Regions from separate parts of the Bacillus sp. 01N42_2 genome, predicted to be linked through region 2. Evidence: riboswitches for the same ligand, from Rfam matches in the RefSeq annotation. Region 2 holds a riboswitch; each other region holds the start of a gene.
What was found. Region 2 has a riboswitch for S-adenosylmethionine ahead of AC1DN5_RS13715 (methionine biosynthesis PLP-dependent protein). Riboswitches for the same ligand answer to the same signal wherever they lie in the genome.
Positions count from the first base shown of each region.

Region 1: it holds a riboswitch for S-adenosylmethionine, as region 2 does, so the genes downstream of both, AC1DN5_RS10530 (2-hydroxyacid dehydrogenase) here and AC1DN5_RS13715 (methionine biosynthesis PLP-dependent protein) in region 2, are expected to answer to the same signal.
Region 3: it holds a riboswitch for S-adenosylmethionine, as region 2 does, so the genes downstream of both, mtnK (S-methyl-5-thioribose kinase) here and AC1DN5_RS13715 (methionine biosynthesis PLP-dependent protein) in region 2, are expected to answer to the same signal.
Region 4: it holds a riboswitch for S-adenosylmethionine, as region 2 does, so the genes downstream of both, metK (methionine adenosyltransferase) here and AC1DN5_RS13715 (methionine biosynthesis PLP-dependent protein) in region 2, are expected to answer to the same signal.

Region 1 is NZ_JBFTRO010000004.1:14,883-20,863, reverse strand. It holds gene AC1DN5_RS10535 (molybdopterin oxidoreductase family protein) at 22-2,076, opposite strand; SAM riboswitch class I at 2,223-2,315, shown strand; gene AC1DN5_RS10530 (2-hydroxyacid dehydrogenase) at 2,437-3,438, shown strand; gene AC1DN5_RS10525 (FGGY-family carbohydrate kinase) at 3,457-4,935, shown strand; gene AC1DN5_RS10520 (RbtT/DalT/CsbX family MFS transporter) at 4,972-5,981, shown strand, end outside.
Region 2 is NZ_JBFTRO010000005.1:275,837-281,817, reverse strand. It holds partial or broken gene AC1DN5_RS13730 (peptidoglycan-binding protein) at 1-17, opposite strand, end outside; tRNA gene AC1DN5_RS13725 (tRNA-Val) at 337-409, opposite strand; gene metC (cystathionine beta-lyase) at 546-1,721, opposite strand; gene AC1DN5_RS13715 (methionine biosynthesis PLP-dependent protein) at 1,714-2,835, opposite strand; SAM riboswitch class I at 2,904-3,029, opposite strand; gene AC1DN5_RS13710 (esterase family protein) at 3,204-3,926, shown strand; gene AC1DN5_RS13705 (YjcG family protein) at 3,951-4,466, shown strand; gene AC1DN5_RS13700 (GNAT family N-acetyltransferase) at 4,471-4,902, shown strand; gene AC1DN5_RS13695 (AbrB/MazE/SpoVT family DNA-binding domain-containing protein) at 5,063-5,296, shown strand; gene AC1DN5_RS13690 (ABC transporter ATP-binding protein) at 5,297-5,981, shown strand, end outside.
Region 3 is NZ_JBFTRO010000002.1:581,365-587,345, forward strand. It holds gene AC1DN5_RS06610 (pyridoxal phosphate-dependent aminotransferase) at 1-195, opposite strand, end outside; gene AC1DN5_RS06615 (carbon-nitrogen family hydrolase) at 288-1,067, shown strand; SAM riboswitch class I at 1,160-1,314, shown strand; gene mtnK (S-methyl-5-thioribose kinase) at 1,424-2,608, shown strand; gene mtnA (S-methyl-5-thioribose-1-phosphate isomerase) at 2,615-3,676, shown strand; gene AC1DN5_RS06630 (methylated-DNA--[protein]-cysteine S-methyltransferase) at 3,918-4,415, opposite strand; gene AC1DN5_RS06635 (PAS domain-containing sensor histidine kinase) at 4,412-5,981, opposite strand, start outside.
Region 4 is NZ_JBFTRO010000003.1:542,289-548,269, reverse strand. It holds gene pckA (phosphoenolpyruvate carboxykinase (ATP)) at 1-1,411, opposite strand, end outside; SAM riboswitch class I at 1,609-1,747, shown strand; gene metK (methionine adenosyltransferase) at 1,917-3,119, shown strand; gene asnB (asparagine synthase (glutamine-hydrolyzing)) at 3,263-5,161, shown strand; gene alaP (alanine permease AlaP) at 5,362-5,981, shown strand, end outside.

The DNA.
Region 1 (5,981 bases), on a different contig from region 2:
TTCAGTAAGACCGGGGGGAGCTTATTTTTGCTTTCCGATCTTTTCCACCTGCACCTTTCCGGAGAAGAAAACAGCGCCTCCGCCCATATCTGCAAGCCGATCGGGAGTGAGTGAATTGACCAGCTGTTTTTTATCATCCGCGTCAGCCCAAAGACCTTGGCTGACTGCAACGCCGGGAAGCACTTGTTCGCCGACTGAAGCTGTCAATTCACATTCGCCGCGGTTGTTCCATATTCTCACGGTTTCCCCGTCTTCGATGTTCCGGCGCTCAGCATCTTTTGTATGAATAAAAAGCTTTGGCGCTTTTTCCAGTTTTACGTGTTTTTCATTATTCGAAAATGTCGAATTTAAAAAGTTATGATTCGGTCCCGGGACAAATAACAGCGGGAAATCATCATCGCTCTCAAGAGGGATGTGTGTGGGCAGCGCCGGATAACCGTCCTGTTTCATCTTTTCAGAATATAACTCAATTTTTCCACTCGGTGTCTTGAGCTTGCCCGGAAAAAGCGGTTTTTTCCGATTGGCTCTCATGAAAGAATGGGATGAAAGCGAATCGTAATCAATATCCTCGATATACGGATTGGCGGGAAAGTCCAGCGCCTGTCTGATTAATTCTTCATCGGAATCCTGAAGCTCCTGCTCGGTAAAGCCCATCGCCCCGGCAAGCAAACGGAACACTTCCGTATTCGATTTGCTGTCCCCATATGGTTCGATCACCGGTTTTTGCAGCTGAATAAAATGATGCCAGTAAGACGTGTAAAAATCCGTGTTTTCAAAGGCGGATGAAGCAGGGAGCACGATATCCGCATATTTGGCGGTTTCTGTTAAAAACAGATCGTGAACGACTGTAAATAAATCTTCCCGCTGCAGACCTTTTCTGACTTTATTCGCTTCCGGGGCAACTACCGCGGGATTGGTTCCGTAAATAAACAAGGAGCGTACGGGCGGTGTTGTTTCTAAAAGAACGCTTCCGAGTCTGTTCATATTAAATGATCTTGGCTTCCTGCCATAAAGCAGATCAGGCCGCTGGAGCGCTTGTCTGTTATAGTTTAATATCGCGCTGTTGTGCTTGATTGCGCCTCCCCCGGTGCGGAGCCACTGTCCTGTCACAGCCGGAAGGCAGGCGACGGTGCGGACGATCATTCCGCCATTGTCATGGTGCTGAATGCCGTTTCCGATCCTGATAAGGGAAGGGGAGGTTTCCCCGTACATTCTCGCAAGGCGTCTGATATCATCTGCTTTAACGCCTGTTATAACAGAAACCGTTTCAGGATCATACTGTTTGACATGCGCTTTTAATTCTTCACTGCCTTCGGTGTACTCTGTGAGAAATGCTTCATCGTGAAGGTCCTCGGCAAATAAAACATGCATGATACCGAGAGCGAGTGCGGCATCTGTGCCGGGGCGAATGGGAATAAACCAATCGGCAAGCCGGCCTGTTTGGTTCTTATGTACATCGATAACGACAATTTTAGCTCCTTTTTTCCGGGCTTTTTGAGCAATCATGACCTGATGCATATTCGTGCTGACGGCATTGATTCCCCAAAAAATAAAGAGCTTTGCATGTATGGTCTCTTCCGGATCAGTACCTGCGCCTTCTCCCATTGTATAGTTGTAGCCCTCAGATCCGGCTTTGCTGCAGATCGTCCGTTCGAGCTGGCTCGCCCCGAGTCGGTGGAAAAAACGGCGGTCCATTCCCTCTGCCGCCAGTTTTCCCATATTGCCGTAAAAGCTGTACGGGAGAATGCTTTCCGCTCCTTCTTCGGCAATAAGCTCTTTCCAGCGCGCACTGATCGTATTGATTGCTTCATCCCATGAAATAGGCGCAAACACAGCTTTGCCTTTTTCGCCGATCCGTTTTAACGGGACGGTTAAACGTTTTTCATCATAAATGCGCTCAGCCATGTGTCTGACTTTGTTGCAAATATTCCCTGATGTGACCGGGTGATCCGGGTCTCCCTGAATGTTAACGATTTTTCCGTCTTTTTTTGTCACAAGTAAGCCGCATTGATCGGGACAGTCCAGTGAGCACACCGATTTAAAGACGCCGTTTGGCTGTTTTGCAGCAGAATTCATAGCCATTTCTCCTCTTTTTTTATATTGTAAGCATTATAACATTTCGAAATAGATCGTCAATTCAGAAAAAAAGTATTGACATCACGGAAGGACTTATCTATGATGAGTTTATTCTTTTTAAAAGCCTGACAATTTCATCATTTTATTTTCTATCAAGAGAGGTGGAGGGACTGGCCCTATGAAACCTCGGCAACATTTATTGTGCCAATTCCAGCAAGCGTATGCTTGAAAGATAGGAAAGAATGGTCTATACATATTTGTGCGCTTCAAGCGGATAAAGACGGTATATGAATCTCTTTCCTTCTTCGGGGAAAGAGATTTTTTTGTGAAAAAATTTATGTGAAAAGGATGTTTTGCACCATGACGGTTTTAATTACCGCACCATATCACGACGAGGGGCTGAAGGAGCTGACAGATCTGTTCGGGCGGACTGTGCACCTGCCGTGGAAGAAGCACGGCCGGGCCTATCGGGAAGATGAATTAATCCGGATGATTCAAGAGACAAACGCGTCGGGGCTTATTACCGAACTTGATGAGGTATCAGAGCGAGTGATTGATATATTGCCGGATTCCGCTTTTATCGGCGTCTGCAGAGGGATGCCGTCTAATGTGGATATCACGGCGGCGACTAAAAGAAAAATTCCTGTCTTCTTTACACCGGCCCGCAATGCCCAGGCTGTTGCTGAAATGTTTATCGGAAATGTCATTTCGTTTTTGCGCCACACGTATTCTTCTCATCAATGGCTGAAGGCCGGGAAGTGGAATGGTGATTATTTGCAGGCTTACGTCAAATTCAGGGGAAATGAGCTGACGGGGAAAACAGTCGGCCTTATCGGTTTCGGAGCTGTAGGACAGAGAATCGCCCGGCTGTTGTCGGCTTTTGACTGCAAGGTGCTGTACTATGACCCCTTTGTCAATCATGAGAACCGGGAGTATGAAAAAACGACGATTGAACGGGTATTTTCTGAAAGTGATATTGTCTCCGTTCATTTGCCGCGCACCGAAGAAACCATCGGCCTAATCGGCGCCCGGCATTTTCAATTGATGAAGCAAGAAGCTGTTTTTGTCAATACATCAAGAGCGGCGGTTACAGACGGAAAAGAGCTGCTGCGGGTGCTGAAAGAACGGAGGATTAAAGGAGCGATCCTTGACGTGTTTTATCAGGAACCACCTGAATCTTCTGATTATGAATTGATCTCACTGCCGAATGTGTTCGCGACTCCCCATTTAGCGGGCGCAACATTTGAGGTGGAGGATCATCATGTGAGGATTTTAAATGAGGCGCTTTTTAAATGGAAAAAAGATCAGCTCTGCTCAATACGTGAACTTTATAACAAAAGAGAACTTGAGATGGAAGGATAGAAGAAGGAGGAGGCTGTAATGGCTGAACAAAAAGGCTACCTTGTATTTGACATCGGGACGGGGAATGCGCGAGTCGCGGTTGTGACTGCCGGCGGCGACGTGACCGCACTGGAAAGGGAAGACATTGAATATGTGACGGATCCGCTTTATCCGGACGGCCGTTATTTCTCGCCGGAAAGATTATGGATGCAAATCAGCGCTATGGCAAAAAAGGCTATTGCTAAAAGCCCTCATATTACATTAATCGGAATCACCTCAACAAGCCAGAGGCAGGGAATTGTTCTGATTAATAAAGATAAAAAGGCGTTTCTCGGTCTGCCCAACATTGATAATAGAGGGCGCGAATGGGAGGGAGAGATCGAGTTAAAAGAAGAAGTGCATCAGCGCGCCGGACGCCTTCCGAGCGCTTTATTTTCCGCCATGAAACTTGTCGGGTTAAAAAAAAGACAGCCGTCATTATGGAAAGAAGTGAAGTACATCACAAGCATCAGTGACTGGGTGACATTTGAGCTGAGCGGAATTTTAAGCTATGAACCGTCACAGGCGGCTGAAACACTGCTGTTTGACGTAAGGGAAAAAGCGTGGTCAGAGAAATTATGCAGCATCTTCGGGGTGCCTTCTGCCATTCTTCCTTCACTCGTCCGATCCGGGACGGTTGTCGGAATGTTAACGTTTAAAAAAGCAGCGGTTCTCGGTCTTTCTGAAAGAGTGCCTGTGATTGCAGGCGGGGGAGACACACAGCTTGCCATCAAAAGTGCAGATGCAAAGCCGGGAGATATCGTCATCGTATCCGGCACGACGACGCCGATTACAAAGATAACAGCGGAGACCGGAACCGAAAGTTTAGAGAATGCATGGCTGAATTGCCATACAGAAGAAGGTCAATGGCTTCTTGAAACTAATCCGGGTGTAACAGGACTCAATTATCAAAAATTAAAATCCATTTTTTATCCGAATGAATCCTACAGCGTCATGGAACGGGAAATCGCCAGTCTGCCGAAACATGATCAAGCTTGTGTTTCTGCGTTAGGCTCCTATTTATCGTCTGAGAAAAACGCACTCGCAAAAGGCGGATTTATTTTTGATGCCCCGCTGTCCCAAAGTTTAAGCCGAGCGCATTTTGTCAAAGCCGCTCTGATGGAAATCGCTTTTTCAATCAAATGGAACTATGAGGCGTTAACAGAGGTGACTTCCTTTTCAAAAAATGATGTGAAGGTGTGCGGCGGCGGTTTCCAAAGTGATGCGTTGACACAGTTTCTTGCTAACCTTCTGCAAAAGAAGATTTATAAGAGAGAAGGCTTCAGCCAGGCATCCGTAATGGGGGCGGCGATGATCTGCAACGAAGCTCTCGGTGTGAAAGAAGAACTTTCGAACCGCACAAAGCTAATTGAACCCGAATCGGATCAGACGGATCTCTTCCTATATGAAGAATGGAAACATACGCAAAAATTATTTGCGCATTTTCAGCCCAGCGGTGAAAGCCTGACTTGGGGATGAGATGACAACATGAAAGATTGCTGAGGAGGAACAAAAATGCTTAATAAAATAGGAATTCCGAAACAGCTTGCCTGGGGATTTTTAGGGGTCGTGCTGTTTATGATGGGGGACGGCCTTGAACAAGGCTGGCTCAGCCCGTTTTTAGTTGAAAACGGCTTGACGGTACAGCAATCAGCATCCTTGTTTACGGTTTACGGTATTTCTCTCGCAATAGCGTCTTGGTTTTCAGGCGTCTGCCTCGAAGCCTTCGGCGCAAAGCGGACGATGTTTATGGGGCTGTTATTTTACGTTATCGGAACAGCCGCGTTTATCGCATACGGATTTGAAAATCTTAATTTGCCGGTAATGTATGTCACGTATTTTATTAAAGGGCTGGGCTATCCGCTGTTTGCCTATTCTTTTTTGACATGGGTGATTTACCGGTCGCCGAAAAACAAGCTCAGTACGGCGGTCGGCTGGTTCTGGATTGCATATTGCTGCGGCATGTTTGTATTCGGAGCCTGGTATTCTAGCTGGGCCATCAAATCCTTCGGCTATTTGAATACGCTGTGGAGTTCAATTTTCTGGGTATGCCTCGGCGCGTTTTTTGCTTTGATTTTAAATAGGGACCGCTTTGAAAAGAAAAAAGCAAGTAAACAGGAAAAGGTGCAGGAATTAATGAAAGGAATCACCATCCTTGCTGAAAATCCGCGTGTGCTTTCAGGGGGGATTGTTCGGATCATCAACAGTATCGGAACATACGGATTTCCGGTATTTCTCCCAATGCATATGGCGCAGCACGGCATTTCTACAAATGTATGGCTGCAGATTTGGGGCACGATCTTTCTCGGCAATATCGTCTTTAACTTAATCTTCGGTGCAGTCGGCGATGCGTTCGGCTGGAAAAAGACTGTCATGTGGTTCGGAGGAGCGGGCTGCGGCATTTTTACCCTTTTATTATATTATGCTCCTGTTGTATCACATGGGAACTTGCTTTTCGTCAGCATTGTCGGCTTTATTTGGGGAGGGCTTCTGGCCGGATTCGTTCCGATCGGAGCTATCGTGCC
Region 2 (5,981 bases):
TTTCCTGTATTGTGAATGATTTTCGGAGTGCCGCTGTATTTTTCATACAAAACTAAATATTCCGTTTTTCAAATACAAAAAAACAGCAGGATTAACCAGCTGCTGATCGTTATCACTTTAGCCGTTCAGTGATACGGAATTTCTGTATTTCTCTGTAATGAACAGGTTTCGGCAAAGACCGCCGCCTTAAAGGCGATGTTCACCTCCCTTGAAGTATACAGCGAATGTACTTCAAAATCGGCCCAAAAAAGCAGTTTCGTCCCCAACTCGATGAATGATGACAAAATCAATAAATAAGCAAAGTAAAAAACCCTTGCTATGCAAGGGTTTCGGCTATGATTCCGACTGGGCTCGAACCAGCGACCTCTACCCTGTCAAGGTAGCGCTCTCCCAGCTGAGCTACGGAATCATGATATGTATGTGTTGCTGGGTATGTTGTTGTCTCTCTGACATTTATAATTATATATCCTGCTTAGCCGTTCGTCAACACTTTTTTATCAAAAATAAAAAAAGGGGCGGCGCTCAATTGGCGCCGCCCTTTTCATTTATAATCTGACTTTGGCGGGAGTTATTTTTTTCAATGCCTGTTCGAAGTCGCGTTCTAAATCTTCGGCGTTTTCGACTCCGACGCTCAGGCGCAGAAGGCCGTCTGTGATGCCGCGTTTTTCCCTCTCCGCTTTCGGCATGGCGGCATGCGACATAGTTGCAGGGTATGAGAGAATGGATTCAACGGCGCCGAGGCTGACCGCAAATACCGGAAGAGATACATTTTCGACCAGCTTTTTGACGGCTTCTTTGCTTTCCAGTTCAAAGGACAGGACGGCGCCCGCTCCGCTTGCTTGCCGTTTATGGGTATCGGCTCCCGGGTGTCCGGCAAGGCCGGGATAGTAAACGTTTTTGACGGCGGGGTGCCCGTCAAAAAAGGCAGCCAGCCGTTCAGCCGTCCGGCTCGCTTTTTCCAGTCTGACCTGCAATGTTTTTAAGCCTCTCAATACGAGCCAGCAGTCCTGAACGCCGAGCACCGCTCCAAATGAGTTTTGCAGCTTATACAGCTGATTGCCGAGCTCTTCATCCTTGACGGCGGCAAGGCCTGACAGCACATCGCTGTGGCCGCTTAAAAATTTCGTCGCGCTGTGAAGCACGATATCTACGCCGAGATCAAGCGGCCGTTGCAGTGCAGGCGTCATGAAAGTGTTGTCAAGGTATGTCAGACAGCCGTGTTCTTTTGCCAGCTCGACGACGGCTTTAATGTCCGTGATGCCGAGCGTCGGGTTTGACGGTGTTTCCATATAGATGGCTTTCGTATTCGGCCGGATGGCGCGGGCAACCGCTTCTGTGTCCGTCATATCGACAAAAGTGTGTTCGATTCCGAAACGGGGCAGCACTTCTGTCACCATGCGGAATGTTCCGCCGTACACATCCTCCGTGACGAGAACATGGTCGCCTTGGGATAAGAGCAGAAACGCCGTCGAAATCGCCGCCATTCCGGAGCTGAAAGCAAAGCCTCTCGTTCCGCCTTCAAGACCTGCGATCGTTTCTTCAAGCGCTGTTCTTGTCGGTGTGCCGGAGCGGCTGTAATCATATGTCCCGAATTCTTCAAAGGAAGACTGATGAAATGTGGAAGCATGCTGAATCGGCACGCTGACGGCTCCGGTAGCTCCGTCAGTTTTAAATGGATTGTGCACGAGCTGGGTTTCCAGCGTCCAATTTTGATTACTCATATGACACGGCCCCCTCTTTTACTTGCTGTAATGCCTGCTTTACATCTCGCTTCAAATCTTCTGCATGTTCAATTCCCACTGAAAATCTGAGCAGGCGGTTGCAGACGCCGTTTGCGATACGGATATCTTCCGGAATGTCCATGTGCGTCTGTGTCGCGGGGTATGTAATAAAGCTTTCCACCCCGCCGAGACTTTCTGCGAAACAGATCGTTTTCAGCGCCTTTAAAAATGGATTGACCCATTCCTCTTTTTGCAGCCGGAAAGACAGCATTCCGCCTTTTCCGGGATATAACACGTCTGCGATTTCTTCTTCCTGTTCTAAAAATTCTGCAAGTTCACGGGCGTTTTCTTCATGACGCCGCATTCTGAGCCCGAGTGTTTTCATCCCTCTCATTAAAAGCCACGAATCAAACGGCGGGAGAACGGCTCCGATCGCATTTTGGTGATTAAACATGATGTCGCCGAGCTCTTCATCCTTTACGACAGCAAGACCGGCAAGGAGATCATTGTGCCCGCCTAAATATTTTGTGGCGCTGTGAATGACGATATCGGCTCCCAGTTCAAGCGGGCGCTGGATGACCGGGGTATAAAACGTATTATCGACAATCAAGAGCAGGCCGGCTTCTTTCGTAATCCGGGCGATTTTTTCAATGTCCGCCTCCTGCATTAACGGGTTTGTAGGCGTTTCAACAAATACCGCTTTCGTGTTTTCCGTTAATTTGGAGCGTAAACAGTCTTCATCGCTGAAATCATCGTAAATAAAGCTTAAGCCGTATTTTCTCCATTCATTTTCAAACAAACGGTATGTGCCTCCGTATAAATCGGAGGATACAATCAATTCATCCCCGCTTTTAAATAAAGCCATAATCGTTTGAATGGCTGCCATTCCGGAGCTGAAAGCAAAGCCTCTCGCACCGTTTTCCAACACGGCGATAGCGTCTTCAACGAGCTGGCGTGTCGGGTTTTTCGTGCGCACGTAATCAAAACCTGTAGATTCTCCTATTCCTCTATGCCGGTAAGCGGTGGACAGATAAATCGGCGGACTGACCGTTCCTGTTGCTTCTTCGCTTCTATTTCCAATTTGGGCTAATTTTGTTTCAACATGCTGCGTCATCAGTAAGCACCATCCTTTTCAAAAATAAAAAAGCTCCCTCTTCATAAGAAGAAGGAGCTTTTCTCTTCCTCTTATCTTCCAAGCATGTGAATCGCTTGCTGGATTTAGCACCTTGGCACTTTGCCTTCCCGCGGCAAAGCAAACCGGTTGCTGAGGTTTCAAAGGGCCAGTCCCTCCACCTCTCGTGATAAGAATATTGTTTTGTATTTTCTGATTGTTCTATATTAACGCACTATAAAATGGATTTCAACAACTTTTTAATTTTCTGAACTCTCGCAAGAAGTACATCTGAAGAAAGAAATTTCTAATAATTCATGGTACAATAGGGAAAAACCATCAAGACAAGAAGCGGCCTGGAGGAATGCGAAGTGGCACCGAAAACCGGAATCATTCATGAGAAAAAACTTTTCTCTCATGAGCTTGAAGAAGAAATGACCGTTTTGGTCTACCTGCCCAACACTTACTCCCCCCTGTATAAATATCATACGGTCATCGCCCAGGACGGCCATGATTATTTCAGATTAGGGAGAATCGGGCGGCAGGCGGAAGAGCTCATGTCAAAAGGGGAAATTGACCGCTGCATCATTATCGGCGTCCCATATAAAAATGTGCGGGAGCGAAGAAACACATACCATCCCGAAGGCTCTAAGTTCGCCTCATATAAACGGTTTATCGCAAATGAGCTCGTTCCTTTTATCGACAAAGAATACCCGACTTATCAAGTCGGATACGGCCGCACCATGATCGGGGATTCCCTCGGCGGAACCGTCTCGCTCATGACGGCGATTGACTATCCGAACATGTTTGGAAACGTCATCATGCAGTCTCCGTATGTTGACGGGCACGTGCTGGATGCCGTCCGGCAGTCGGAGGATCTCAAACAGATATCCGTTTATCATCAAATCGGAGAAAAAGAAACCGATGTCCACACGACGGACGGCCAGGTGCTTGATTTCACCGCGCCGAACGAAGAGCTCAAACAGCTGCTGGAAAGCAAACAGTCTGAATACACGTATGAAACCTTTGACGGGGATCATAAATGGACATACTGGCAGCCGCTCATCACGCCGGCGCTGAAAAAAATGCTGTAACCATTCATTAAGGAGGGAACTTTCATGAAATACGGTATTGTTTTATTTCCATCAAAAAAATTACAGGATCTCGCAAATTCGTATCGGAAACGCTATGACCCGAGCTACGCGCTCATACCGCCGCATCTGACGGTAAGAGATCCGTTTGAAGCGACAGAACAGGAAATCGAGCAGATCGTATCACAGCTGAGACAGACGGCGAAAGAGTCGCACCCGCTCGTTCTGAAGATCACAAAATACAGCTCGTTTTCTCCTGTGAATAATGTGATATATATGAAAGCGGAGCCGACGGAGGAATTAAAAACTCTGAGTGAGAAATGCTACTCAGGAGCATTGTCCGGTAAGCCGGAATACAGCTTCGTTCCGCATGTCACGGTCGGCCAGAAGCTGTCGTCAGATGAACATTCCGACGTACTCGGACAGCTGAAAATGCAGGACATTTCCCACGAAGAAGTCATCGACCGTTTTCACCTGCTCTATCAGCTGGATAACGGCTCATGGACTGTGTACGAAACATTTTTATTAGGCGGAGGAGAATAACTGTTTGGAAGCCATCGTTGCAAAAACTGAAAAACATCTGAACGACGCTTTTTTCGTCAGAAAAGAGGTCTTCGTTAAAGAGCAGCACGTTCCGGAAGAAGAGGAAATTGATCAATTCGAAGACGCGTCAGAGCATATTGTCATTTATGACGGCGGTCAGCCGGTCGGAGCCGGCAGATGGCGCTTGAAAGACGGGCGCGGAAAATTAGAGCGTATCTGCGTGATGCAAAGCCACCGCTCTCTCGGTGTCGGGGCCATCATTATGCAGGCGCTTGAAAAAGCGGCGGCCGCCCAGGGCGCCGGCAGCTTTATCTTACATGCGCAGACGCAGGCGGTTCCGTTTTATGAAAAACAAGGGTACCGCGTCACATCCGGCGAAGAATTTCTTGATGCCGGCATTCCCCACCTGGAAATGATAAAGGAACACAAACGATAAAATCAAAAGCACTCCTGCTGATATGGCAGGAGTGTTTTTTTTATGAAAATATTACTTTTTCATGAATTTTATTGAATTTTATGGAATGTTGATGTATGTTTAGTATACGAAGTATTACAATTCATACAAAAAATACAATTCACACAACGGAGGGATACACATGACAGCACCTAAAGGAAAGCATATATTCGGGACCGTTAAAGTTGGCACAAAAGGCCAGATTGTCATTCCTAAAGAAGCAAGAGATGTTTTTGATATAAATCCCGGGGACTCACTGCTTATGCTCGGGGATGACCAGCAGGGTATCGCACTTGTAAAACAAGAACTCTTTTTCGAATTTGCAAAAGATATTTTAAACGCAAAGCAAATTGACGCAGATGGCGAGGATGAGTAAATGCACGCGATTGAGCTGAAGCAATTAACGAAACATTATAAAGAAACCGCCGCCGTTGACCGTCTTGATTTTTCAGTTGAAAAAGGAGAATTTTTCGCTTTACTCGGTGAGAACGGAGCCGGAAAAACGACATTAATCAGCATGCTTTGCGGCCTCCTTTCTCCGGATGAAGGTGATGCATCAGTGCTCGGCTTCAGCATTTTGACTGATTTGGATAAAATTAAACCGAAAATGAATATATCTCCGCAGGAAACAGCCATTGCCCCTCATTTAACCGTGCGGGAAAACTTAGAGTTTATAGCTGGTGTCTACGGAATTCCAAAAAAAGAAGGAAAAAAAAGAACGGATGAGATGCTCGAATTGTTTCAATTAAAAGAGAAAGAAAGAGCAAAAACCAAAACATTATCAGGCGGAATGCAGCGCCGGCTCAGCATCGCCATGGGCATGATTACAAAGCCGGATATTTATTTCTTAGATGAGCCGACATTAGGGCTGGACGTCCGTTCACGCCGCGAGTTGTGGAAAAATCTTGAGGCATTAAAGGGAGACATGACGATTATTTTAACGACACACTATTTAGAAGAGGCCGAAGCCCTGGCAGACCGTATTTGCATTTTAGAAAATGGGACATTAAAAGCACTGGGTACGGCAGAGGCTCTGAAAAAGCAAACTCATTCAGCCACAT
Region 3 (5,981 bases), on a different contig from region 2:
TTTATGATTTTCCGGCCTTTCGACGGCACGCTTCATTTCTTCAACGATATGCTGAGGTGTCGGCTGATCAGGGTTCCCCTGTCCTAAATTGATGATGTCTTTGCCTTCTTTCAGCTTTTGATTGACCTTTTGCACCAAAGATGCAAAAAATTGTTCCGGCAGCTGTTTGAGTACATCTGAGACTTCAAAGTTCATATTTTCACCTTCTAAAAATGTCTTGAAATGATAGTCCATCATCATATATGGTTAAATAAAAAAAGTAAAGAGAAACTTGAGGTGTATAAAAAATGAAATGGACCGTTTCCTGTTTGCAATTTGATATTTCATACGGAAATCCTTCAGAAAACTTCAAAAAAGCAGAATCTTTGATTGAGCAAGAAAGCCGCCATGCTGATGTCATCGTGCTTCCTGAGCTGTGGACGACCGGCTATGATCTCACACGGCTTGACCAGCTGGCGGATGAAAACGGCGAAGTTTCGGCACAATGGCTTAAAAAAACGGCCAAAGCATACAACGTACACCTCGTTGCCGGATCTTTTGCCGTCAAAGAAGGCGAAAATGTCTATAACACTATGTACATCGCCGATAACAGCGGGCAGATCGTGAAGCGCTATCAGAAAGCCCATCTGTTTCAACTGATGGATGAACATCTGTATCTGACAGCAGGAAACAGTGATGGTTCCTTTGAGCTTGACGGTGTCAAGTGCGCCGGGCTGATCTGCTATGATATCCGTTTCCCCGAATGGATCAGAAAGCATACGTCCCAAGGAGCGAATGTCCTGTTTATCTCTGCGGAATGGCCTCTGCCCCGCCTCGATCATTGGCGGAGTCTGCTTGTCGCCAGAGCCATTGAAAACCAATGTTTTGTCGCAGCCTCTAACTGCACGGGGTCAAATCCCGATAATGAATTTGCCGGCCACAGTCTGATTATTGACCCGTGGGGCAGGATTTTAGCGGAAGGAGATCGGACGGAAGGCGCAGTCCGGGCGGAAATCGATGTTTCAGAAAGCGCGTCCGTACGCGAGACCATCCCGGTTTTCAAAGATTTGCGGCGTGATTTATATTAATTTTCAAAAAAATGTTGACAAGAATATCCGGCACCTGCTAATATTTTCATCAACTGATTAATCCGAATTGTGATACAAATCAATATATTTTTCTCTTATCGAGAGTTGGGCGAGGGATTGGCCTTTTGACCCCAACAGCAACCGACCGTAATTCCATTGTGAAATGGGGCGCGTACATTTTGCGCCGAGACGATTGTCTCATAGGGCACGGTGCTAATTCCATCAGATGTTATCTGAGAGATAAGAGGCGGACTGCACTGTTTCGGCCTCCTTCTCTTTCAGAGAAGGAGGCTTTTTTTCGGGCGTATTCTCCGTCACGATCTCTTACTGCCACTACATAATTGGAGGGTAAATCCATGTCTGCAACTAAAACAAGTCTTTATGAACAATTAACGGAAAGCTCCGCCGCAGCGTTAGCTGTGAAGCTCGGCTTATTTCAAAGCAAAAGCACTCTCACATGCCGTGAAATCGGCGACGGCAATTTAAATTACGTCTTTCACGTTTTCGATAAAGAAAACAAAAAGGGACTGATTATCAAACAGGCGATTCCTTACGCGAAAATCGTCGGGGAAAGCTGGCCGCTTACGATTGACCGGGCGAGAATCGAAAGCAGCGCCCTCATCCGCCAGGGCGAACACGTGCCCCATCTCGTTCCGGCCGTTTACTATTCCGATACTGAAATGGCGGTTACGGTAATGGAAGACCTTTCGCATTTGCGGATTTCAAGAAAAGGGCTGCTGGAAGGGCAGCATTATCCGAACTTATCGGTTCATATCGGTGAATTTCTGGGAAAAACGCTCTTTTACTCATCCGATTATGCGCTTGATGCAAAAGTAAAACAGCAGCTCGCAAAGCAGTTTACAAATCCCGAACTTTGCAATATTACAGAAAGGCTTGTGTTTACAGAACCGTTTCTCGACCATGAAACAAACGATTTTGAAGAGGAGCTGCGCCCATACGCAGAAAAAATTTGGAACAATTCCCGCCTGAAAGAAGGCGCTGATGAATTGAAAGCCGTCTTTCTGAATTCCGCGGAAACATTGGTTCACGGCGATCTGCATACGGGAAGCATCTTCGCCGATGAACATGAAACAAAGGTCATTGATCCCGAGTTTGCTTTCTTCGGACCGATCGGCTTTGACATCGGCCAATTTATTGCAAATCTGCTGTTAAACGCACTCAGCCGGGACGGTGACGACAGACAGCCATTATATGACCACACCTCCGCCGTATGGGACACATTTGTAAAAACATTCAGTGAAGCATGGGAGAAAGACTGCCTGCCTTCCTGCAGACACCTGCTGGAAGATACACTGAAAAACGCGTTTGAGGAAGCGGTCGGTTTTGCGGGATGCGAACTGATCCGGCGCACGATCGGGCTCGCCCATGTGGCTGACTTGGATGAAATCACTCCGTTTGATAAACGAATTGAACGGAAGAAGCTGGCGCTTGAAATCGGCGCCTATTATATCGAAAACAGAAAAGAACTGAAGCATATTACTGAGGTTCTGGATCAATTTAAGCTCCGTGTAAAGGAATGATGCAGCATGACAAATGAATTTGCCATCCCCCGTTCCGTGGAATGGAAAGAAACACACATCCGCATTTTAAATCAGCAAAAGCTCCCTGAGGTCACTGAGTATGCGGATCTTGCAACAAAGGAAGATGTATTCGACGCGATTGTCACACTGAAAGTAAGGGGCGCTCCGGCCATCGGTATAACTGCGGCGTTCGGACTCGCGCTTGCCGCCAAATCGTTTGAAACACGCGATCTTTCTGATTTCCGCCGTCAGCTCGCCGATGTCAAAGCATATTTAAACAGCTCAAGACCGACTGCCGTCAATCTCGCTTGGGCGCTTGACAGACTGACGGATTCCATCAGGAATGCAATCTCAATCAATGAAGCGAAGACAACGCTCGTTCATGAAGCCATTCAAATTCAGGTTGAAGATGAAGAAACATGCCGGATGATCGGCCAAAATGCGCTGCACCTTTTTAAAAAAGGCGACCAGATCATGACCATCTGCAATGCGGGTTCAATTGCCACAAGCCGGTACGGTACGGCGCTTGCTCCCTTTTACTTAGCGAAACAAAAAGACCTCGGCCTTCATATTTACGCATGTGAAACAAGGCCCGTTCTCCAAGGATCGCGGCTGACGGCGTGGGAGCTGATGCAGGGCGGGATTGATGTCACGCTCATTACTGACAGCATGGCCGCCCATACAATGAAGGAAAAACATATTTCAGCGGTCATTGTCGGCGCTGACAGAATTGCTAAAAACGGAGATACAGCCAACAAAATCGGAACGTACGGCCTCGCGATCTTGGCAAACGCCTTTCAGATTCCGTTTTTTGTGGCCGCACCGCTTTCGACCTTTGACTTGCAGATTGAAAACGGCGATCAGATTCCGATTGAAGAAAGAGATCCGGATGAGGTCAGACAAATCTCCGGCATACGCACCGCTCCCGAAGATGTGCCGGTCTTCAATCCGGCCTTTGACATCACACCGGGCAGCCTGATTTCAGGCATTATCACCGAGAAAGGAATTGTGACGGGTTCTTACACGGAAGAAATTGAACAATTATTCGCAGACTGCCAGCTGAGCTGAAAAACCGCTGATGATGTTGCCTCAGGCAATGTCAGCGGTTTTTTTGTCTGCATAATGTCAGCACTTCATCTTTTTGGGCGGCTGAAATCAGATGCATTTTAAAAAACAGCTCTGCATAACCGGCTATCTTTTGCGGACGGCTCATTTTCATCAGGCTTCGTCCTCCTTTTTCATCAGACCAACTTTTTTCACTTAATAAAATGATATGTCGGACGTGAAAAAACGGAACGTGCCATATGCTTTATTTTTCTTTATAGGATATTTGTTCGATGTTCAGCAGCGCCGCTTTTACATCCGTCTTCGTGCCCGCGTATCCCGTTAAGGCGCTGTTTTTGCCGATTACCCGATGGCACGGGACAAAAATCGGCAGCCGGTTGCGTTTATTGGCCTGTCCGATGGCGCGCACCGCTTTCGGCTTGCCGATCGCTTCAGCTACATCGCCATAGCTTCGTGATTCACCGTAAGGAATCATCGCCAGCGCGTTCCATACCTTTTCCTGAAAGAGTGTGCCTTGTTGTTTCAGAGGCAGAGAGAAATGCTTTCTCTCTCCGGAAAAATATGATGTCAGCTGCTGTTTCGCCTCCGACAGCAAATCGGTTTCGCAAAATTTCACGCCGGGCGTATCTTTCCGCCATTCCTCAAAATCTTCCCCGGTGAGAAACAGGCCGGTAATAAAGCCCTCTTCCTCCGTCAGACTGACCGTTCCAAACGGTGCTTTCACACTTGTAAAGCAGATCATTCGCCGCTCCTTCTTTCTTCTGTATTCTGCCGGATCGGAAGCGTCAAATGAAAAACCGTTCCCTTCCCTTCTTCACTTTCCACATGAATGCGGCCCTGATGCTCTTCGATGATTTTATAACTGACCATGAGACCGAGACCCGTCCCCCTGTCTTTTGTCGTGTAGAATGGCTCGCCCAGACGTTTTAATTTGTCTTCAGAAATGCCTGTTCCTTCATCTTGAAGGGATATCAGAATGTGGTCTTTATCAGAAGGCTGGATCGTCACGTAGATATTGCCGCCGCCCGGCATGACTTCAATGGCGTTTTTTAAAATATTGATAAACACCTGTTTTAATTGATTCGGCTCACAATAAATCGGCGGGATGTTCCCGGTCTGGTTCAAATGGATCTGCACATTGACAAGATTGGCCTGGGCATTCAAGAGATCAGCCGTGTCTTTCATAATCTGCGTCACGTCTTTTTCTTCATATAATATTGCCTGAGGTTTCGCTAAAATTAAAAATTCGGTAATGATAGACTCGATGCGTTTTAATTCTGAGGTAATGACGTTAAAGTACAGGGAATATTCGCCTTCAATGCTTCCTTGCAGAAGCTGAATGAACCCTTTCAGCGCCGTCATCGGATTTCTGATTTCGTGGGCGATGCCGGCCGCCAGCTCCCCTACGACGTGAAGAGTGTCGGATTTCCGCAGCCTCTCCTCAAGCTCTTTGGCCTCGGTGACATCTTTAAAGATGGCCAGGTTCATATTTTGAATGATATTCCTTTTGAAGGAAAATTCCAATTTGCGGCTGTCACTGCTGCTTAACAAGAAGGGGATTTCATTATCCATTCCTTCCAGATCGATCTTTTTGGCGGGTACACCCGCGTTTTCAATTTCAAATAAAGAAAGAATATCCGGAACGGTATGCGCTCTCAGCTCATGATCGGGCATGCCGAGTATACGGCTTGCGAGAGGATTCGCGTCAATTATGCGGAATTGGTTGTCAAACAAGACTTTTCCATCCATTGAGCCGTTGAATACTTTTCTGAACTTCAGCTCGCTTTCCCGCAATTCTTTTTCCATCCGCTTACGATCGCTGACATTTCTTAAAATGGTTAAATGCTGACCTTCGAGTATGGTTCGTTTTGATGTGAACTCAAGCTCTTTGTATTGGCCGTTTGCCATTTGAAACAGCATCTCTTCCCGGATTTCCCCGTATTTTTCATATTTCTTCTTAATCTGCTTGTATTTTTTCTGCGGATCAACGATAAACGTACATAAATTCGTCTCCACCAGCTTATCCATCGGCAGCTCGAAAATGCGGCACGCCGACTCGTTTGCTTTGGCGATTTTTCCGTCATCAGACCAAATGACAATCGCGTCCATGGCGTTTTCAAAGATTTCGCGGAAGCGCTCTTCGCTTTTAAAAAGTTTCAATTCCATCGACCGTTTCTCCGTTATGTCTCTCATAATAGACATGTAAAACCCGCTGATTAAGTTGGACGTAATCGTAAACTCAAACAGCTTCTCCTCGCCCGACCGAAGCTTGACCGGCAGTTCTCCTTTGGCGTTTCCTTTTCTCCGG
Region 4 (5,981 bases), on a different contig from region 2:
TGTGCAGGCCGAAAATGCTGTCTGCCGTCATATCTGTCTGATCAAGTGTGCCGTCAATTGCGGCTTTTACCATCGCTCTTGTATACGAAAGTTTCATCCGCTCTCCGACTCCGTACCCTCCGCCGGTCCAGCCTGTGTTGACCAGGAAGACTTGAGCGCCGTGCTCGTCGATTTTATGCCCGAGCATTTCGGCATAGACGTGAGCCGGAAGCGGCAGGAAAGGTGAACCGAAGCACGTGGAGAAAGTCGTTTGCGGAGATGTCACGCCGCGCTCGGTTCCTGCGAGTTTGCTTGTGTACCCGCTTAAGAAATGATACATTGCCTGTTCCTTCGTCAGTTTGCTGATCGGAGGGAGCACCCCGAACGCGTCCGCCGTTAAAAAGACGATCGCCTGCGGATGGCCGGCAATGCTCGGCTGCACGATATTGCCGATCATCTCAATCGGATACGCGGCTCTTGTGTTTTCCGTGTAGAAGGAATTGTCGTAATCCGCCTCACCCGTTTTTTCATCAAGCACAACATTCTCAAGAACAGACCCAAAGCGGATCGCACGAAAAATCTGCGGTTCTTTTTCTTCGCTCAGATTGATACATTTAGCATAACATCCGCCTTCAATGTTAAACACGCCGGAGTCTGACCAGCCGTGCTCGTCATCGCCGATCAGTTTCCGGTCCTCATCGGCCGAAAGCGTCGTTTTCCCCGTGCCGGAAAGACCGAAGAACAAGGCGACATCACCTTTTTCACCGACGTTGGCTGAGCAGTGCATCGGCAGAATATCTTGCTGCGGAAGAAGGAAGTTCATAATGGAGAAAATTGATTTTTTCATTTCTCCGGCGTATTCGGTACCGCCGATTAAAATGACGCGCTTTTCGAAAGATACAATGATAAATGTTTCCGAATGCGTGCCGTCCGTCTCCGGATCCGCTTTAAAATGCGGAGCTGAGAGAATGGTAAAGGGCTGTGCTTCCGAATCCCTTTCAGCCGTCTCCGGTCTGATAAACAGCTGGCGCGCGAACAGGTTGTGCCATGCAAATTCATTTACGACTGTAATCGGCAGTCTGTATTTTTCATCTGCGCCTGCGAATCCTTCAAAAACAAACAGTTCATCTCTCTGTTTTAAGTAGCTGACGACTTTGGCGTACAGCTTTTCAAACGCCTCTTCAGAAATGGGCTGGTTCACCGCGCCCCAATCAATTTGATTTTCTGTGCTTTTTTCACGAACAATAAATTTATCTTTAGGTGATCGTCCCGTATATGCACCGGTAGTGGCGCGTACGGCGCCCGTAGATGTCAGTGTGCCTTCATTTCGGGTGATCACTTTTTCGGTAAGTTTTGGCGCCGATAAATTATGATGCACATTTGGACTTGCGAGTAATGCTTGAAGATCTGCGGTTAAATCAACTAATTTCATAAAACCCTTCCTTTGCCGGTTTATTTTTATTTCGCTGAATGTGGAATTAGTATAACACATATATAAAAATAGTCTATACTGTTTATTATTTTTTGTTTGTGTTTTTCCATTGCTTCCTGAAATAAAGGCGCGTAATCGCTTTAATTCATATTGACACTTTCCGCCCTTTTACGATAAGATATTTCATTGAGCGGATACTCTTATCCCGAGCTGGCGGAGGGACAGGCCCGATGAAGCCCAGCAACCGGTTTCTCTGTAAAAAAGCAGGTGAATACACTGTGGGAAACCAAGGTGCTAACCTGATGCAAGGTTTAATATTTCCTTGAGCGATAAGAGTGAAAGGCACACAGACCAAACCCTTTCCTCGAGTGGAAAAGGTTTTTTTATTTCATAAAATATGCCAATTAACATTCTCTGATATAGTATGACATTGTATTAAGAGGGAGCGAGTTCCGTATCATATGAGAAGGTCTTTCAAAAGATCTTTTTTCAGGAGGAAAAGTGAATGAGTAAAAACCGTCGACTATTTACATCTGAATCTGTTACTGAGGGTCATCCGGATAAAATCTGTGACCAAATTTCTGACAGCATCTTAGATGAGATTTTAAAAAAAGACCCGAACGCGCGCGTAGCCTGTGAAACATCTGTAACGACAGGCCTTGTGCTGGTAAGCGGAGAGATTACAACTTCAACATACGTTGACATTCCGAAAACAGTCCGTGAAACGATTAAAGAAATCGGCTACACACGGGCAAAATACGGATTTGATGCGGAGACTTGCGCTGTTTTAACATCAATTGATGAACAGTCTGCGGATATCGCGATGGGTGTCGATCAGGCTCTTGAAGCGCGTGAAGGCACAATGAGCGATGCTGAAATCGAAGCTATCGGAGCGGGTGACCAAGGTCTGATGTTCGGTTATGCGTGTAACGAAACGAAAGAGCTTATGCCGCTTCCGATCTCTTTGGCGCATAAATTGGCCCGCCGTTTGAGCGAAGTCCGCAAAGAAGACATTCTTCCGTACCTTCGCCCTGACGGAAAAACGCAAGTTACCGTTGAATATGACGAGAACAACAAGCCGGTCCGCATCGATGCGATCGTCATCTCGACTCAGCACCATCCGGAAATTACGCTTGAGCAGATTCAGCGCAATCTGAAAGAGCATGTCATTAACCCTGTCGTGCCTGAGGAACTGATTGATGACGAAACAAAATACTTCATCAACCCTACGGGACGTTTCGTAATCGGCGGTCCTCAAGGCGATGCGGGACTTACCGGCCGTAAAATCATCGTTGACACATACGGCGGATATGCACGCCACGGCGGCGGTGCATTCTCCGGTAAGGATGCGACGAAAGTAGACCGTTCAGCGGCTTACGCTGCGAGATACGTAGCGAAAAACATCGTGGCTGCAGGACTTGCTGATTCTTGTGAAGTGCAGCTTGCATACGCAATCGGCGTGGCACAGCCTGTATCTATTTCCATCAATACATTTGATACAGGAAAAGCTTCTGAAGAGAAACTGATCGAAGTCGTACGGAATAACTTCGACCTGAGACCTGCTGGCATTATTAAAATGCTTGATCTGCGCCGTCCGATCTATAAGCAGACTGCCGCTTACGGCCACTTCGGACGTCACGATGTGGATCTTCCTTGGGAGCGTACTGACAAGGCGGATGCGCTTCGCAAAGAAGCACTAGGAGAATAATTTTATAGCCGCTTATTTAAGCGGCTTTCCCTTTTTGCAGATGCTGCCATGCTTATTTTTTACATAGCGTGAAACCAATGGCGTAACAAAGCGTCTATAAAAAGGGGGTTCAATTAGAAAATTACACTTATGGAGGCTATACTATGTGTGGATTTGTCGGTGTTTTTAATAAGCATCCATTAACTCAAACCGCAGATCAAGAAGAGCTAATCAAACAAATGAACCAAATGATCGTTCACCGCGGTCCTGACAGCGATGGGTATTATCATGATGAGCACGTCGGATTCGGCTTCAGACGGCTCAGTATTATTGACGTAGAAAACGGCGGACAGCCTTTATCATATGAAGATGAGAAATATTGGATCATTTTTAACGGCGAAATCTATAACTACATTGAATTGAGAGAAGAGCTTGAAGCGAAAGGCTACACTTTCAATACAGATTCCGATACAGAGGTGCTCCTTGCGACATACCGTCATTATAAAGAAGAAGCTGCTTCAAAGCTTCGCGGAATGTTTGCGTTTTTAATCTGGAACAAAACTGACCGTGTCATGTACGGCGCGAGAGACCCGTTCGGCATTAAACCGCTGTATTACACAACCATCGGGGACAAAGTGTATTTTGCATCTGAAAGAAAAAGTTTAATGGCCGCTCAAAACGGTATTGATCTCGATAAAGCTTCTTTACAGCAATATATGTCTTTCCAATTCGTTCCTGAACCGAGCACGCTTGACGCTGAAGTGAAAAAAGTCGAGCCGGGCAGCCAGTTTACGATCCGCCCGGAAGGCGAAATCGCGTTTAAAACGTATTTCAAAGCGAACTTTAAGCCTGTTCAGTCCGATGAAGATAAATTGGTGAAAGAAGTCAGAGACGCAATCTTTGACTCTGTCAAAGTCCACATGAGAAGTGACGTTCCTGTCGGTTCGTTTCTATCCGGCGGCATCGACTCTTCTTTTATCGTCTCAGTTGCGAAAGAATTTCACCCGAACCTTAAAACATTTTCTGTCGGCTTTGAACAGCAGGGCTTCAGTGAGGTTGACGTAGCGAAGGAAACAGCTGCCGCGCTCGGGATTGAAAATATCAGCAAAGTCATTTCTCCTGAGGAGTATATGAACGAGCTTCCGAAAATCGTCTGGCACTTTGATGACCCGCTTGCAGATCCGGCGGCGATTCCTTTGTATTTTGTCGCGAAAGAAGCGAAAAAGCATGTAACGGTTGCATTATCCGGGGAAGGCGCGGACGAGCTGTTCGGCGGGTACAATATTTACCGCGAACCGCTGTCTCTTAAACCGTTTGAACGCATTCCGTCCGGTCTGAAAAAAATGCTTCTTCATGTGGCGTCCGTCATGCCGGAAGGAATGAGAGGAAAAAGCCTCTTAGTCCGCGGCTGCACACCGCTTGAGGACCGTTATATCGGGAATGCGAAGATTTTTGAAGAGCCTGTGAAAAAACAGCTGCTCAAACATTACAACCCAGAGCTTTCATACCGTGATGTTACGAAGCCGTACTTTACGGAAAGCCGTTCATACAGCGATATTAATAAAATGCAGTATGTTGACATTCACACTTGGATGCGCGGCGATATCCTGTTAAAGGCTGACAAAATGACGATGGCCAATTCATTGGAGCTGCGCGTGCCGTTCCTTGATAAAGTCGTGTTTGACGTGGCATCTAAAATTCCGGATGAACTGAAAACGAAAAACGGCACGACGAAATACCTTCTGCGTAAAGCTGCTGAAGGAGTTGTGCCTGATCATGTGCTGAACCGCAAAAAACTCGGTTTCCCTGTGCCGATCCGCCACTGGCTGAAAAATGAAATGAACGAATGGGTGCGCAACATCATTCGTGAAAGTGAAACAGACGCTTATATTGAAAAGGATTATGTCCTTCAGCTTCTGGAAGATCATTGCGCAGACAGAGCGGACAACAGCCGCAAAATCTGGACCGTGCTGATCTTCATGATCTGGCACAGCATCAATGTCGAAAAAAGACTGGTGCCGGAAGAACTGAATCATCAGCCGAAAGAAGTCATTTTCGTTTAATCCAAAAGGCTTTCGATGTTATCGAAAGCCTTTTTTCTATTGTTTTATGTAAACCGTCTATTCCGCTATGTTTTCAGTAAAGTATTACGCAATATTCAGAAAAAGGTTATAATAGGACTAATCGGGCAGATTCCGGAAAGTGCTTTCTGGCTATTTCGTCTCGGTTTGTTACTTTTCTGTCAAAATCAGGGGGGAGAGTTATGCAAAACAAAGGAAAAACGCTTCACCGCGGTTTGGAAGAGAGGCATATCTCGCTTATGTCTTTGGGCGCCGCGATAGGGGTCGGACTGTTTCTCGGGTCAGCTTCTGCCATAAAGCTTGCAGGACCGGGGATTTTAGCCGCTTACGCCTGCAGCGGGCTGATTATGTTTTTTATTATGCGGGCATTAGGGGAAATGGCGATTCAAAAGCCTGTTGCCGGCTCATTCAGCCGCTATGCAAGAGATTATCTCGGGCCGCTGGCCGGCTTTTTAACAGGGTGGAATTATTGGTTTTTATGGGTCGTGACCTGTATGGCGGAAATCACCGCGGTCGGCATTTATATGGGCTACTGGTTCCCTGACGTGCCGTCATGGATCTGGGCGCTTTGTGCACTCGTCATTATGACAGCTGTCAACTTTCTGGCGGTCAAAGCGTATGGTGAACTTGAGTTCTGGTTTGCGCTCATTAAAGTCTTGGCGATTCTGTCAATGATTGCAATCGGTCTGGTGATGATCGTATTCGGTCTCGGAAACGGAGGCGTCGCGCTTGGAATCAGCAATTTATGGAGCAACGGCGGCTTTTTCCCGAATGGGATTAAAGGGGTGCTGCTGTCGCTGCA